One region of the Neobacillus sp. SM06 genome, then DNA from elsewhere that is predicted to be linked to it. Evidence: riboswitches for the same ligand, from Rfam matches in the RefSeq annotation. Region 1 holds a riboswitch; the other holds the start of a gene.
What was found. A riboswitch is a leader RNA that binds a small molecule or an ion and turns the genes downstream of it on or off. The one in region 1 is predicted to bind preQ1.

Region 1 (4,588 bases):
ATGCCAGCCCGGTTAAAGACTCAATCAGCCGTGCACCGCCGATCCACTGCGCAGTCATCGATGAGAAAAGAAAAACAATAATGCTCGCCGCTGCTAACAACACAACCGTTTTGCTTTGATACCGTTGCTTTAAAAAATCGATCAGCGTAATCGCTTCATATTTACGGGCGACAATCGCAAATTTCTTCCCCAGCACCATAAGCACGAAATAGCCTGTTGCCAGCTGTGCCATCGCCAAGAGCACCCAGCCGAGTCCTTGCGTATAGGCAACTCCCGGGCCGCCAATGAAGCTGCTGGCACTTCCATACGTCGCCACCATCGTCATCGCTAAAATAAAACCGCCAAGCTGGCGTTCGCCTAAAAAGTATTCTTGGAGAAACGAATTGGATTTGAGCACAAATTTATTGGACCAGAAACCGACTGCAAAAATAAGCAGTAAAAAAAGCAACAATGGGGTAATGACCGCCCAATTCATTTGCTTTCCCCCTCTTTATCCTCAAAGGGAACATCTTTAAAGAAAAATGTAACTGCAATGGTCACAAGCACAACCATGACCACAAACCCGGCAATACAGCTGTAAAAGAACCATGCCGGCAAGCCAAATACATATGTATAATCTTCTACCTTCCCGGAACCAAGTCCATAAGCAAAACCGTACCACCAAATAAAATTAATGATGACAAGGATCACGCCGATGAGTGCTTCCCTGTGGGCAATTTTAAACCGCTTGTCCGCTGGATCAACTGTTTTTTTCAACAGTAACCCTCCTTATGTAAAAAATGACTTCTACTATAAGATCATACTTAATTTTCTCTCATTTCTAAAGCCTTTCTGCTTATTTTTTCATTGAATCGAATTTTTAGTAAAAAAAAGCACCAGGAATACCTGATACTTTTTTTACTATTAAAAATGAAGAAAAAGATCGGCAGATGCAGCTTCGTTTAAAATCCATTTAATCGGGACTTGTTCAGCGTAATGGCGAAATTCGCAATGATCTCCTACATCTAAATCGACCACATACAGCTGCACACCCATCTCTACCGCAATATCAAGCAATTCGGGAATAGAGGTAACACCGAAATTGGTTAGGGCATGGGACAAATAGTCCAATCCTTTAGACGGAACCCCTTTATAGCTTTTATCTAAAATAGTAACCCCTCTCCGGGAAAAAGCTAGAATAACTTCCGCTCCCGAGGAAACGGCACCGACGGCTATATTCAATGGAGGATAAGCTGACTCCAATTCATCATGGAGTGCCATGATCACCACTTTTTTCTGGTCCATAACCCATTCCCCTTTCAATAGCTTAGTACTGAATCAGCCTGATAGGCCAATTTTAAAAAAGTAGCGACCCCAGCCAGCTCAGCCCCTTCAATCAACTCGAGGCCATCGGCAATCAAAACGTTCATCTGGCAGCCATACAGCTTGATCCCTTTCCCCAGTGCCGCCTGCAGTAAATTCGCCAGTTCCATGCCGCGAACCTGCTCCATCATCCCTACATAGCGTTTGTCTAAAACCCTCGCACCATCGAGGTCGAAGAAAATGGCAACTTCATCCTGATCCGCCACCTTTTTAAGCGCTTCCAAAAGAACAAAGGGAACATTTGAACTTAATGACACAAAGTAAACGACCTTCTTTCCCGCCACGACAATCCCTTCTCTCTCCGTCTTCAAGAATGGTATAACCTTACACCTTCATTATACCCTTTTGGGTATTGAGAGAACACTTTACGTATCCAAAAACGGAAAAACCCCCGGTGACTCTGAACCAAAGGGCCCTTTCCTTTTAAAAATAACGTTCTTTCTTCAGCGGTTATCTACTTTCTCCGGATACAGATCATGGTTCATCATGCGGAATTGAGCCATTTCTTCGAATTTTGTCCCTGGACGTCCGTAGTTGCACCATGGGTCAATCGAAATCCCGCCTCTTGGGGTAAATTTCCCCCAAACCTCAATATAACGGGGATCGAGCAGCTTAATTAAATCGTTCATGATGGTGTTGACACAATCCTCATGGAAATCTCCGTGGTTTCGAAAACTGAACAAATACAACTTCAGCGATTTGCTCTCCACTATTTTTTTATCAGGAATATACGAAATGTAAATGGTTGCAAAATCGGGCTGGTGGGTCAGCGGGCATAAGCTTGTAAATTCCGGGCAATTGAACTTCACAAAATAATCGCGCTCAGAATGGAGATTATCAACTGCTTCTAAAACTTCCGGGGCATAATCAAATGAATACTGTGTATTTTGATTTCCCAATAGCGTTAGATCCTTTAAACCTTGTTCCTGGCTGCGTCCAGACATAGAAAAACCTCCTGTAATGATTTCCCATACTTTAGCAGGAGGGCTCACTCTACACTTCAACGAACAGAACAGCAACAAAAGCGCCATACCCCTTATGGACATGGCGCAATAGTTGGCGTGTATCCATAGTTTTTTATAGAGGGTTTACAGCTATGAACCTCTCCCGATCAAGTACGGGTATTTAATTCTTCCTTATCATATAAAACGAGACAGAATTCGTCAACTTCGAAAAATACTTGCGTTGTTCGTGAATGTATTATACAATTTACTGACTAAATATACAAAACTACGAATCTGTTATGACGGAGGGTTTCGAATGTACAAAACAACGTTCATTGATACAGCATTACAAGATTGGGCCATCCAGCAACGCAGACATTTCCATATGTATCCTGAGCTGTCTGGACAGGAATACAAAACAGCTGCCTATGTAAAAGAAAAATTAACCGAGTTCGGTATTGAAATCGATCATCGCTACACTGAGCCAAGTATCATCGGCTATTTAAAAGGAACGGAAGGAAAAAAAACCATCGCCCTTCGCGCCGATATGGATGCTTTGCCGCTTCAGGAAGAAGGGGAAGACAAGCCATACCTTTCAACCATTCCCGGCGTGATGCACGGCTGCGGCCATGATGGCCATACTGCCATCTTGCTCACGGTAGCCAAGTGGATGAGTTCAAATCCTCATTTAATCAAAAACAATATCGTATTTATTTTCCAAAGCTCAGAAGAAGCGTCGCCAAGCGGTGCGCAAAAGCTTGTCACAGAAGGCATTTTGGACGGGATAGATGCCATTTATGGCGTCCATTTAATGTCCACCATGCCGCTTGGGAAAATTGGCTTTGCTGTTGGCCCTGCGATGGCCTCAAGCAATGATTTTGAAATTACCATTAAAGGAAAAGGCGGACACGGTGGCTACCCGCACGAAACCGTTGACCCCATCTACATTGCGAGCCATCTGATTCAAGCATTTCAATCAATTATCAGCCGAAACGTAAATCCGCTTCATGCAGGCGTTGTTTCATTTGGCGGGATGCAGGCGGGAAACTCCTTTAATGTCATTCCATCTGAAGTTAAACTGACAGGCACGCTTCGGGCAATGACGTATGAAGCCGCCGCTTTATTGAGACAAAAAACCGAACAACTGACAAAAGCCATTTGCGCAAGCTTTGGGGCAGAGGGTCACTATACGTTTATTGAGGGAACACCACCGTTGTACAACCATCCGGAAGCATGCGAATTTGCCAAGGACGTGATCGTCAACACATTCGGCTCTGATGCCTTTTTGCCGATTGAACCCGTTATGGGTGCCGAGGACTTTTCCTATTATTTAAAAGGGAAAACAGGCGCATTTATAAATGTTGGCATGCAAAGTGAAAAAAGCCAATATCCACACCACCACCCGAAATTTGATATCGATGAAAAAGCCATTCCCGCCGCGATTGAACTGATGATTCAATTGGCGTTAAATGCATAAAAAAAGAGCAAGAAGGATCCATTCCTTTTTGCTCTTTTTTCATCTTTAACTGCCCTGCTTTTCTCCTTGCCGCTGCTCTTTGATTAACAGGCTGCCTACCAGTCCGAGCAGTGAAAAGACAACAGGAATGAGGAATCCATAGCGATAGCCAACATTGCTTCCAGCGGTATTGAAATAGTCCAGTACTTTTCCAAAAACAGTTGGCAACAGTACTGCGCTTAAAAAGCCACCCGTGTTGGCTACTCCCGAAACAACACCAACCTCTTTGATCGGGAAAGATTGCCGAACGACTGCAAAGGTTAATGCGCTGGCGCCATTGCCATAGCCAATCAGCAGAAATAGAACGGCCAGCAAGAAAAACGGTGGTTTGCCGCCGAACAAAAGAAAGGATGTCCAGCCAATAAAAACAAGGCATTGAATCATAACATATGGTCGCTTAATCATCTCCAAGCGGCTTGTAATCCAAGTCGTCAGCGGCCCGCCGGCAATGGCACCAAAAAGGCCAATCATAATGAGCTGACTGGCGGCTGAACGGGACATATCATATACTTGCATCCCATATGGCACTGCCCACGAACCAATAAAACCGACATATGTTCCAACAACGCCAAAATGGCAAAAAAAGGTTGCCCACGTCTGACGCTCCGTAAAGACCCGCCGTAAAATGACCCGTGTTTTTTCACGTTTCACCGCCTTTTTAACCGCAGCCTTTTTCTTTTTCTCCGACGAAACAATGCCGATCTGCTCTGGCCTTTTTACTAAAATAAAATAAAGAAAAATGCCAATACCCATTAAAAGGATTCCC
Region 2 (4,588 bases), on a different contig from region 1:
TTCGTATTTAAATCCGTTTATGCCGGATGCAGGCCGTGACATTCGCACATATGGATTAAAAATTCGCGTAAATGGCCAATCGAAAGACCATTCAGTCGGTTCTGTTGTTCTCTATAAATAAGCTGGCAAAGCCCTTTCCGTTCGATTCGGAAGGGGCTTTTTAGTGTCCATGGTATGGAAACATTATATATTCCGGCATTGATCAGCTATGTTCATCTTCACAAATGTCAGCAAGCTTCTGTTAAAGAAAACTCGCCGATTGGCGAGCCTTTAGCGAAGACAGAGGCGTAGTTGCCCTTATACGTTCAGAATTTATCCATATAAATTCTGATTAGCTAAAAAAACGCCTATTCATATTGAATAGGCGCTTTTTTGTATGATCTTTAAGCCGATCTTTTTGATTTTATCTGCTTTTCACAAGCATATTTACGGCTTCCTGTACAAGTTTGGAGGAGTCATCATTTCCCGAATCAATCGATTCCCGGATACAATGTTCCAGATTAGCGCTGACAATGACAGCAATGGTCCGATCAATCGCCGAACGGGCAGCAGACAATTGGGTAATAACGTCTTTGCACTCTTTGCCTTCTTCCATCATGCGTAAAATACCACGAATTTGTCCTTCTACACGTTTTAAACGGTTAATGGTCTTGTCAGTGTATACCATTTTCTTTCACCTCTGTTGATAATCATTTTAAGCGATTTTTCGGTGAAAGTCTAGATTCAATCAATCGTTCTTAATTAGCGTTCTTTCCTTAACACCTCTATCGAGCAACAGCATTTTAAACTCCCCGTTTATTGCCCCAAACGTACGTATGAAGCTGCGGAAGGACTCTTACCGCTTGAAATTCTTCGTCCTCCATTGTTTTGTTAATCAGCCACTCATATTTTCTTAGGAGGCTATTTAGTAGTTTTTGGTCATCCCCTGCAGTCAGATCGTCGTTTCCGACTTGCAAGAAAAAAGGTACTCCGGGATAACGCTGATGCACTTTTTTTGCATATACGTAATCATGATCATCAAAAACGACAACCTTCAAACTAACATGCTGATCGGCCGCTCTGTTTTTTACTTTGGCAACGATTTGATCCAATATGGCAAAATCAGTGTTCATACCGGAGCTTGGCGGCTTTGGTGAAATCGTTAGCTCATCAATATTCATGAACCAGTCCTGCCACCTGCTTCCTTGGGTTTCGAGGCACACTTTTATGTTCCGGTCCCTTAAAATTTTTAGCAAGTTGTCTAGGTGTTTGATTAATGCCGGATTTCCACCTGAAATGGTTACAAAAGAAAAGCCATTGCCGCCAATTCTTTTTAGCTCTGACCAAATCTCTTCGGCTGTCAGCATTTTTGTTTCATCTTTTGCTGTTCCGTTCCAGGTAAAAGCTGAATCACACCAGCTACACGTGTAATCGCAACCCGACGTCCTTACAAACATTGTCTTCTGGCCGATGACCATCCCTTCTCCCTGAATCGTCGGTCCAAAAATCTCCATAACTGGTATTTTACTCATTGTCCATCCACTCCCTTCGCGCCTCAGCATAGCTCGTCGGCGTTTCAAACAGACGGACAAATTCAACTCTCACACCATTATAGTCGGCACTACGAGCTTTCAGCGCGGTCGCCATTTGTTCATAAATCCAGACAACCATATTTTCAGCAGTTGTGTTCATTGGCGGCAGTGTTTCATTTAAATACCGATGATCTAAAAAAATCTCGATCTCGTTTTTCCAAATTTCTTTTATATCTCCAAAATCAATCACTAAACCGCGTTCATCGGCAAATCCGCTGATTCCAAAAACCACTTTATACGTGTGGCCGTGAAGATTCTTGCATTTTCCTTCATATTCATGTAAATGATGAGCGGCATCGAATGTGAATTCCTTACTGACGAGTACGCGTTTAGAATGGTATTTTAACTGGCTTTTTTGGATGTCCTCATTCATTTTTTGGAGCTTATCAACGATGCGAAATCCATACATGATCTTAACACTCCTTCCGAACTCTTAAGTAGTCCTCAAGCCCGCGTTTTCTTAATTTACAAGCAGGGCATTCCCCGCATCCATCTGCAATAATACCGTTATAGCAAGTCAATGTTTTCTCTCGGACAAAGTCTAAAGCGTGCAGGTCATCTGCCAACTTCCATGTTTCTGCTTTATTAAGCCACATAAGTGGCGTGTGGATCACAAATTCAGCATCCATTGAAAGATTCAAGGATACGTTTAGCGATTTGATAAAAACGTCCCGGCAATCCGGATAGCCGCTAAAATCAGTTTCACAAACACCCGTTACGATATGCTTCGCGCCAATCTGACTGGCTAAAATACCGGCGAACGAGATAAAGACCAGATTTCTTCCGGGAACAAACGATGAAGGCAATCCTCCATCCACCCCATCTTTTACTTCAATATCATCTCTTGTTAATGAACTTGGAGCCAATTGGTTTAAAAGCGACATATCCAGGATGTGATGCTTTATGCCCAGCTCATTTGCGATATTTTTGGCACAATCTATTTCCAGCCGATGACGTTGGTTATAATTAAACGTAACTGCCTCCACTTCATCAAATTGGCTAAGCGCCCAGAACAAACATGTTGTACTGTCCTGTCCTCCACTAAAAACAACAATTGCTTTTCCGTTTTTCATACATGTATCTCCTTTAAATAGAAAAACAGCACTACTAAGAAAGCAGGCTGTTTTCCTTAGTTTTTTAAAGAGGGTAGCTAGAACCTCTACCGCCGGGGCGGATTTTGTTCAATTTACCAATACTATAGCATAGTTTTCGAATGAATGTCATGTAAAATAAAGCAAGAAAAAAAATAGCAAGTGCTATACAAATGATAGCACTTGCTATACAACCGATAAAAAACCAATAGATTTCTGCTGTTTTAAAAAATAAAGTCTTCAAAATGCGATAATTTTCGATCTTCACGGCAGTTTTCGCACACATGCAAAATAACGGAAGAAAAGGATTCTTCTTCGTTCGCTTCAACCTCTTCTTTGGCGCCACAAACTTCGCAAATCTTCATTCGAACCACCTCATTTTTCTAATTTAAATCGAAGCCAGTCTCAACAATTGCTTGAACAAAGTCCTGCGTGGAAGCCATCCGTTCATCAAACGTTACAGTGGCTTCCTTCTTTAGCAGGCTGACTTCTGCCTTTGATAATCCCCAGACATGTTCTATGGAAGCCAGAATTTTATCAGCATCCTCTTGACTGTTCATGTTTTTCACATTGAAAACTTCTGTTTCCATTGCGATCTTCCTTTCCTAACGTTCTTTTTCTCTTCGCAAAAATGCTTCTCCCATTCCATCTAGAAAATTGACAACAACGGTTAAGGAAGCGCGTATTTCTTGTGTCCAAAAACGCTTTTGCAGAGCCCAAAGGCTTTGTTTTTCATTTGTTTCAGGAATCCGATCAAACCCCTGGCTGACGCCGTCTAAAAGGGTATTCATTTTTTGAGGATCCAGAGAACTTAAAAAACCAAATGCGGTCATTGCATTCTTAATAACATTGTGCATTTTTGGCTGATTGACTTGCTGAATCGCAATCTCACCTATTGCAGTTCTTTGCTCCAATAATGCCTGGAGCGCCTGAAGCGCTCCTATATCATGCAGGCCTTTTAAAATATGGATTCCTTCCATAATCGCTTGACGATTGTTTGCCAGTTCTTCCATCATTTCAGCTATGGCTTGGTTGTTCTCTTCTGCTTTATTCTCATTCAGTTTTCTAATGAAGGTTGTGGCTTTCGCCATGTTCATCCCCCCTGGCTTCAAATAATTCAGGTATTGGTGTGAAATCCGCGCGGTTCCATTTTTCTTCAACCTTTACGCTTAATTGCGGCACACGGTTGCCAAACCTGTGGTTGTGCTTTGGCAATGGCGGCTCACCTTTCGTCTCGATAACTTCCAACTTGACCCCTGTTTCCTTGTATGCAGGGGTATGGGTGATAATATCATGATAGCTGCTTGTTAATCGATTCACTGCTTCCATGTCTTCTCTTGTATTCATTGTTAAATACAGTTCATTTCCTTTTACTCTATCAGTGACAATGACTCGTACTTCCACATGGCCATATGGAGAGGTTAAACCAACCAGCGCGCCATCCTCGAGATTTCGTTCTTTTGCTAGTTCCAGTGACACTTCAAGCCATGGATGTGGAACTTTATGGGTTAACCCTTCGGAACGGTAAGTCATATTGCCTTCATGAAAGTGTTCCAATAATCGCCCATTGTTGAGATGAAGATCAAACTCTTTTCCGGCTTCAAATGGCGGAGTCCAATCCACAGGAACCACCCGTGCTTTTCCATCGGGGAGCGCAAACCGGTTTGTGTATAATAGGGGTGTACTTTTCCCCTCTTTTGTAACCGGCCAAACTTGGCTTTCCCAGCCTTCAAGCCGTTCATAACTCACACCGGTAAACATTTGGGCAAGACTTGCTGCCTCAGCCATAATTTCACTTGGATGCCGATAGTTCCAGTTTGCTCCTAACCGATTGGCAATTTTTTGGATGATTTCCCAATCCGGTTTTGCATCGCCCAGTGGTTCAAATACTTTATGAAAACGCTGAATTCTTCGCTCCGTGTTTGT

Region 2: linked by a shared signal. The riboswitch ahead of queC (7-cyano-7-deazaguanine synthase QueC) and the one ahead of queF (preQ(1) synthase) in region 1 are both predicted to bind preQ1.

The regions. Positions count from the first base shown of each region.
Region 1 covers NZ_JBNWEO010000019.1:150,071-154,658, forward strand. Annotated here, with positions in the region: gene panF (sodium/pantothenate symporter) at 1-475, opposite strand, end outside; gene ACQYAD_RS17790 (YhdT family protein) at 472-756, opposite strand; gene ACQYAD_RS17795 (peroxiredoxin family protein) at 904-1,284, opposite strand; gene ACQYAD_RS17800 (DsrE/DsrF/DrsH-like family protein) at 1,299-1,646, opposite strand; gene queF (preQ(1) synthase) at 1,806-2,306, opposite strand; PreQ1 riboswitch class I at 2,426-2,473, opposite strand; gene ACQYAD_RS17810 (M20 metallopeptidase family protein) at 2,623-3,783, shown strand; gene ACQYAD_RS17815 (MFS transporter) at 3,829-4,588, opposite strand, start outside.
Region 2 covers NZ_JBNWEO010000015.1:437,226-441,813, reverse strand. Annotated here, with positions in the region: gene ACQYAD_RS11725 (immune inhibitor A domain-containing protein) at 1-121, shown strand, start outside; gene ACQYAD_RS11720 (metal-sensitive transcriptional regulator) at 404-667, opposite strand; gene queE (7-carboxy-7-deazaguanine synthase QueE) at 783-1,511, opposite strand; gene queD (6-carboxytetrahydropterin synthase QueD) at 1,504-1,980, opposite strand; gene queC (7-cyano-7-deazaguanine synthase QueC) at 1,985-2,644, opposite strand; PreQ1 riboswitch class I at 2,695-2,737, opposite strand; gene ACQYAD_RS11700 (hypothetical protein) at 2,887-3,027, opposite strand; gene ACQYAD_RS11695 (heavy-metal-associated domain-containing protein) at 3,046-3,252, opposite strand; gene ACQYAD_RS11690 (DUF1641 domain-containing protein) at 3,268-3,753, opposite strand; gene fdhF (formate dehydrogenase subunit alpha) at 3,728-4,588, opposite strand, start outside.